2 linked regions of the Massilia litorea genome follow. The protein of the gene in region 1 interacts with the protein of each later gene in a pairwise test. Links are inferred from orthologs where the notes say so. Each region holds a gene or a part of one and is shown in the gene's direction. Other genes may lie near its edges. The genes, in order: LPB04_RS21485 and clpA.

The links.
Region 2: the proteins of LPB04_RS21485 (region 1) and clpA interact in binary tests that used the Escherichia coli proteins (3 or more experiments, as listed by UniProt). The link is inferred for Massilia litorea from one-to-one orthologs.

What each region holds. Positions count from the first base shown.
Region 1 is NZ_CP062941.1:4,775,455-4,779,094, forward strand. What follows is about bases 220-3,544. They hold LPB04_RS21485 (response regulator), read left to right. Parts: upstream 220-521; coding sequence 522-3,344; downstream 3,345-3,544. Other genes in these bases: LPB04_RS21480 (YbdD/YjiX family protein), read left to right, coding at 220-269; LPB04_RS21490 (putative bifunctional diguanylate cyclase/phosphodiesterase), read left to right, coding at 3,344-3,544. In the rest of the region: LPB04_RS21475 (carbon starvation CstA family protein), read left to right, coding at 1-72; more of LPB04_RS21480, read left to right, coding at 72-219; more of LPB04_RS21490, read left to right, coding at 3,545-3,640. UniProt on the Escherichia coli protein: Member of the two-component regulatory system UvrY/BarA involved in the regulation of carbon metabolism via the CsrA/CsrB regulatory system. Phosphorylates UvrY, probably via a four-step phosphorelay.
Region 2 is NZ_CP062941.1:4,917,131-4,920,477, reverse strand. What follows is about bases 141-3,172. They hold clpA (ATP-dependent Clp protease ATP-binding subunit ClpA), read left to right. Parts: upstream 141-522; coding sequence 523-2,823; downstream 2,824-3,172. Other genes in these bases: LPB04_RS22070 (S41 family peptidase), read left to right, coding at 2,944-3,172; clpS (ATP-dependent Clp protease adapter ClpS), read left to right, coding at 224-526. Also shown: more of LPB04_RS22070, read left to right, coding at 3,173-3,347. UniProt on the Escherichia coli protein: ATP-dependent specificity component of the ClpAP protease. It directs the protease to specific substrates. It has unfoldase activity. The primary function of the ClpA-ClpP complex appears to be the degradation of unfolded or abnormal proteins.

The sequences.
Region 1 (3,640 bases):
GCCCGCAATGACCGCAACCCGACGGTCAAGGAGTCGGCCTTCGTCGCTGCACCGGCCGCACAGGTGCAGTGATGTTCGCCACCCTCGCCCAGGCCGGCCGCTACCTCGGGCAAAGCATGCGCCTGATGGTCGGCCTGCCGGAGTACGACACCTACCTCGCGCACATGGAGCGCGAGCATCCGGACAAGACGCCGATGACCTACGAGGAGTTTTTCCGCGAACGGCAGGAAGCGCGCTATGGGTCCGGCCGCAGCGGGGGATGTTGCTAGCACAGGGACCGCATTGACCCTTGGGGTGGACGGCAGCGCCGTCCACCCTTCGTCCCGGCAACCCTCTGTTGCCGCGCCGTTGCCAATTCATCCCCTTCCCTCCTGCCTTGCGCCACCGCAAGGTCACCCCCTCCCCAGCACCGTAATATTTTTTCCTGCAGGAATTTGCATTTCTGCAAGGAGGGCATGCGCTCGCTCAACGGCGCCGGCCCGTGCCGCCATGCCGCTTCCGCAGATCGCATCCATGCTTCTATGCTGAATTCCGCGCGCTCCAGCCTGTACCGCAAGCTGACGACGATGTTGATGCTGTCGACCGGCGTCGCCCTGGCCTGCGTCTTCGTCGCCTTTACGGTCGCCTCGGTGCTGAACGGGCGCGCAAACGAGGGCCGGCAGCTGTCCTCGCTGGCCGGCGTGGTGGCCGCCAACAGCGCCGACGCGCTCGTGTTCAACGACCGCAGCCTGGCGCGCACCCTGCTCGCCTCGCTCGAAGCGAAGGGCGAAATCTCCCAGGCCGCGCTGTACGACCGCAAGGGCAAGCTGTTCGCCGCCTACAGCGCCCCCGCCCACGCCGGAGGGGACCCGGCGGCCACCCTCGAAACGATCGACGAGGAAACGCTGGCACTGGCGAACCTCGACACCGCCCGCCTGTGGTCGCCGCGCATGCGCCTGTACCGGCAGGTGGCAGGCGCCAAGGCCCAGGTCGGGGTGCTGGTGATCGAAGCCGACCTGCGGCCGATGTGGCGCGACATCCTGCGCAGCGTCGGGGTGCTGGGCGCGGCGATGTGCGCATCGCTGCTGGTATCGCTGGTGCTGGCGCGGCGTTTAACCCGCAGCATCGCGGCCCCGGTGACGAAACTGATCCAGACCGCGCAAGAGGTGTCGAGCAGCCAGAACTACACGCTGCGTGTGCCGCACGAACGGCGCGACGAACTCGGCACCCTGATCAACAGCTTCAACGACATGCTGGCCCAGATCGAAGGCCGCGGCGCCGCCCTCAGCCTGCACCGCGACGAACTCGAACGCCAGGTGTCGGTGCGCACCGAGCAGCTCGAGCGGGCCAAGAACGCCGCCGAGGCGGCCAGCCGCGCAAAAAGCGCCTTCCTCGCCACGATGAGCCACGAGATCCGCACCCCGATGAACGGCGTGCTGGGCATGACCGAGATGCTGCTCGGGACCCATCTCACCGAGGTCCAGCGCAACTACACGCGCCTGGTCAAGCGCTCGGGCGAGCACCTGCTGGTGATCATCAACGACATCCTCGATTTTTCGAAGATCGAGGCCGGCAAGCTCACCATCGAATACATCAATTTCAACCTGTGGGACCTGCTGGACGACATCCACACGGTCTACACGCCGCAGGCCCAGCACAAGGGCATCGCGCTCGACTTCGACATCGCCAACGACATCCCGGTCGCGATCTGCGGCGACCCGAACCGGCTGCGCCAGATCATGGCCAACCTGCTCGGCAACGCCATCAAGTTCACCGAGCAGGGCCGGATCGAGGCGCGCGTGCGCGTGGCGAGCGAAGACAGCCAGGCGGTGATGCTGCGCTTCGAGGTCCACGATACCGGCATCGGCATTTCGCGCGAAGCGCGCGGACGCCTGTTCGAGGCATTCTCGCAGGCCGACGATTCGACCACCCGCAAGTTCGGCGGCACGGGCCTGGGCCTGGCGATCTCCAGGCAGCTGGTGGAACTGATGGGCGGCGCGATCGGGGTCGACAACGGTGCCAAACAGGGGTCGGTGTTCTGGTTCACCGTCAGCTTCGACAAGCGCCGCGTCGATCCGGACGCGCCCGGCGGGCAGCAGCACCCCCTGAGCGGCATGCGCGTGCTGGTGGTCGATGAGGACGAAACCACGCGCGTCGCCCTGGCCCGCCACCTGGCGGACTGGGAGCTGGTGTGCGAGGAAGCCGCCAGCGCGCGTGCCGCCCTCGAGCGCCTGGCGAGCGACGCGCGCGCCGGCAAGCCCTTCGATGCCGCGGTGCTGAACATGGAGCTGAGCCAGTCGAGCGGCCTGCTGCTGGCCGCGACCATCAAGGCCGACCCGCTCACGCGTCCGACCCGCATCATCCTGCTCAGCCCCGAACGCCTGGCGGCCGACCCGGTGCAGCGGCGCGAAGCGGGCGTGGCCTACCAGCTGATCGAGCCGGCGCGCGCGGCCGACCTGTTCGCCTGCCTCGGCACCCGGCCGCGCGGGGCGACTGCGCCGGCGCCGCAGTTCCTGCCGCCGCCGCAGACGAAGGTCGAGCGCGGCGAAGGATCGGGACGCGTGCGGCGCGTGCTGCTGGCCGAGGACAATCCCGTGAACGTCGAAGTGGCGAAAGCGATGCTGGAGAGCCTCGGCCTGCAGGCGCAAGTAGCGCAGAACGGTCTCCAGGCCTTGGAGGCCGCGCGCACCACTCGCTTCGAGGCGGTGCTGATGGATTGCCAGATGCCGGTGATGGACGGTTTTGCCGCCACCGCGGCGATCCGGCGCGATGAGCAGGAGGCGGGCCGCCCGCGCACGCTGCCGGTCATCGCGATCACCGCGAATGCGCTGCAGGGCGACCGCGAAGCCTGCCTCGCGGCCGGCATGGACGACTACCTGTCGAAACCGTTCACCCAGGCCGAACTGGCCGGCGTGATTGGACGCTGGATCGCCATACCGCTGGCGGCCAGCGTGCACCACGACGAGGCCGTGCCGACCCTGCCGCCGGAAGTCCGCGAAGTGATCCAGCGCGACGTCATCAACGCCAGGGCGCTGGAGAACATCCGCGCGCTCAGCCAGCAAGGCGGCGACGCCCTGGTGCAGAAGGTGATTGCCGCCTATGTCGGCGACACCCCGCAGCACCTGCGCGCCCTGCGCCAGGCCGTCGGCGGGGAGGACGCCGATACCGTGCGCCGCGTCGCGCACAGCCTGAAGTCGGCCAGCGCGAATGTCGGCGCCGAGACGCTGGCGCGCCTGTGCAAGGACCTCGAACAGATGGGCCGCAACGCCAGCGTCGACGGCGCGGCCACCCTGCTGACCGACATGGAAGAAGAATTCCTGGCGGTGCAGCAGTCACTGAACACCATGCTAGTGAAGGAAACATGATGCCAGCCTCCCCATCCCTACAACGCGGTGTCGTGCTGGTGGCCGACGACGATCCGGTGATGCGTCTCCTGATGCTCGAGATGCTGCAGCAGGTCGGCCTGGAGGGCATCGAAGCGGCGGACGGACGCGAGGCGCTGGCCCTGGCGATGCAGCGCCGGCCCGACCTGATCCTGATGGACGTCGAGATGCCGCACCTGGACGGCTTTGCCGCCTGCCGCGCGATCCGCCGCAGCGAGGGTGCGGGCGCTTCGGTGCCGATCGTGATGGTGACCGGCGGCGACGACATCGAAGCGGTG
Region 2 (3,347 bases), 140 kb from region 1 along the record:
TTTTGAAGTCAAGCCCTTTGATGCGACTGTTGTTAATTTTTTCATACGTCATGCATGCAGGGTGCAAACCCAGCTCTTGATTTCCGCAATCGGATCGCCATCTGCGCTTTCAACGGAAAACAAGTAAGATGAAAGCGAATCGAAGTGAGCTGAGTGACGCGATCTGAACTCGTGATCTGATATTTCCGCTTTGCATCATCCTGGAACGCTTTAGAATACGCCCATGGCAACCAAGCACGATACCGAACAGCTGCTGGAGCGGCAAGTCGTAAAACCACCGCCCCTGTACCAGGTGGCGTTGCTGAATGATGACTACACACCGATGGAGTTTGTGGTGGCCATCATTCAGGAGTACTTCAACAAGGATCGCGAGACGGCGACGCAGATCATGCTTTCCGTGCACCGTCATGGTAAAGGAGTGTGCGGCGTGTTTTCCAAAGATATAGCGTGTACCAAAGTGGAGTTTGTCTTAACGCATGCGCGCAAGGCGGGGCACCCCCTGCAGTGCGTGATGGAGGAAGTATGATTGCGCAGGAACTTGAAGTATCCCTACACATGGCCTTTGTCGAAGCTCGACAGGCACGGCACGAGTTCATTACCGTGGAGCACCTGCTGCTTGCGCTCCTCGACAATCCCTCGGCCGCTGAAGTCCTGCGTGCATGCGCGGTCAATATCGATGACCTGCGCAAGACCCTGACCAATTTCATCGGTGACAACACCCCGACCGTGCCCGGCACGGGCGAGGTCGACACCCAACCGACGCTCGGCTTTCAGCGCGTGATCCAGCGCGCGATCATGCACGTGCAGTCGGCCTCGAACGGCAAGAAGGAAGTCACGGGCGCCAACGTGCTCGTCGCGATCTTCGGCGAGAAGGACTCGCACGCCGTTTACTACCTGCACCAGCAGGGCGTGACCCGCCTCGACGTGGTCAACTTCATCTCGCACGGCGTGCGCAAGGACCAGCAGATCGACAGCCAGAAGGCGTCGGAAGGCGTGGAAGAGGCGCAAGTCGAAGGCGCGACGAAAGAGAGCCCGCTCGACCAGTTCACCCAGAACCTGAACAAGGCTGCCGCCGACGGCAAGATCGATCCGCTGATCGGTCGCGAAGAGGAAGTGGACCGCGTGATCCAGATCCTGTGCCGCCGCCGCAAGAACAATCCGCTGCTCGTCGGCGAGGCCGGGGTCGGCAAGACCGCGATCGCGGAAGGCCTGGCATGGCGCATCGTCCAGGAAGAGGTGCCCGAGATCCTGCAGAACGCCGTCGTGTTCTCGCTCGACATGGGTGCGCTGCTGGCCGGCACCAAGTACCGCGGCGATTTCGAGCAGCGCCTGAAAGCCGTGTTGAAACAGTTGAAGGATACGCCGAACGGCATCCTGTTCATCGACGAGATCCACACGATCATCGGCGCCGGCTCGGCTTCGGGCGGCACGCTCGACGCCTCGAACCTGCTGAAACCGGCCCTGGCCAACGGTCAGCTGAAGTGCATCGGCGCGACCACGTTCACGGAATTCCGCGGCGTGTTCGAGAAGGACCATGCCCTCAGCCGCCGCTTCCAGAAGGTGGACGTGAACGAGCCGTCGGTCGAGCAGACCGTGCAGATCCTGCGTGGCCTGAAGTCGCGCTTCGAAGAGCACCACGGCGTGAAGTATTCGTCGTCGGCGCTGTCGACCGCGGCGGAACTGGCGGCACGCTTCATCAACGACCGTCACCTGCCCGATAAAGCGATCGACGTCATCGACGAAGCGGGTGCAGCCCAGCGCATCCTGCCGAAGTCGAAGCAGAAGAAAACCATCGGCAAGACCGAGATCGAGGAAATCATCGCCAAGATCGCCCGTATCCCACCGCAAACGGTCAACCAGGACGACCGCAGCAAGCTGCAGACGATCGACCGCGACCTGCGCAACGTCGTTTTCGGCCAGGATCCTGCGATCGACGCGCTGGCGTCCGCCATCAAGATGGCGCGCGCGGGTCTCGGAAAACAGGACAAGCCGATCGGCTCCTTCCTGTTCTCCGGTCCGACCGGTGTCGGCAAGACCGAGGTGGCCAAGCAGCTGGCCTTTATCCTCGGCATCGAGCTGATTCGCTTCGACATGTCGGAGTACATGGAGCGTCACGCCGTGTCGCGCCTGATCGGTGCGCCGCCGGGCTATGTCGGCTTCGACCAGGGCGGTCTGCTGACGGAAGCCATCACCAAGAAGCCGCACGCGGTGCTGCTGCTGGACGAGATTGAAAAAGCCCACCCGGACATTTTCAACATCCTGCTGCAGGTGATGGACCACGGCACGCTGACCGACAACAACGGACGCAAGGCCGACTTCCGCAACGTGATCATCATCATGACCACGAACGCGGGCGCCGAAAGCCTGACCAAGCGCTCGGTGGGCTTCGTGGATTCGAAGGCGGCAGGCGACGAGATGGCCGACATCAAGCGCATGTTCACGCCGGAGTTCCGCAACCGCCTGGACGCGACCATCAGCTTCCGCGCGCTGGACGAGGAAATCATCCTGCGCGTCGTGGACAAGTTCCTGATGCAGCTGGAAGAGCAGCTGCACGAGAAGAAGGTGGAAGCCATCTTCACCGAGAAACTGCGCAAGTTCCTCGCCTCGAAGGGCTTCGATCCGCAGATGGGTGCACGCCCGATGTCGCGCCTGATCCAGGACATGATCAGGAAAGCCCTGGCCGACGAGCTGCTGTTCGGCCGCCTGGTCAACGGTGGACGCGTCACGGTCGACCTGAACGAGAAGGACGACGTCACGCTCGAGTTCCCGGAAGGCGACGCACTGCCGCCGCCGGCCCCGGCCGAGACGGTCGAGATCGAGTAAGCCTCGATCCGCTCACACAAACCGCGCCCCGTGCGCGGTTTTTTTTTGCTTGTAAGCACATCAACTCGTCTGTGCACTGTGGCAAACTCATGCTCTTTTGCAACCTTTGCCTGCGCCACCATGAACGTGCCCAGAACCATCCTCGCGCTGTCCCTGGCCCTGATCGGCAATCAGGCCGTGGCCGCCGATCCTTATTTCCGCTTCCCGGCCGTGCGCGGCGATACCGTGGTCTTCACCGCCGAGGGCGACCTCTGGCGCACGACCACGAGCGGCGGCAAGGCGACGCGCCTGACGACCCATCCGGCCGCTGAAACCCATGCCGCGATCTCGCACGACGGCAAGTTCGTCGCCTTTGCCGCCTCCTACGAAGGCGCACAGGAAGCCTATGTGATGCCGCTGGAAGGCGGCTTGCCGAAGCGGATCACCTTCGAGAACGGCGGCGTGGCGGTGCTGGGCTGGACCGCCCAGGGCGAGGTGCTGGTCAGCACCGAGAATACGACCGGTCCGGCCAAGCACCGCGTGGT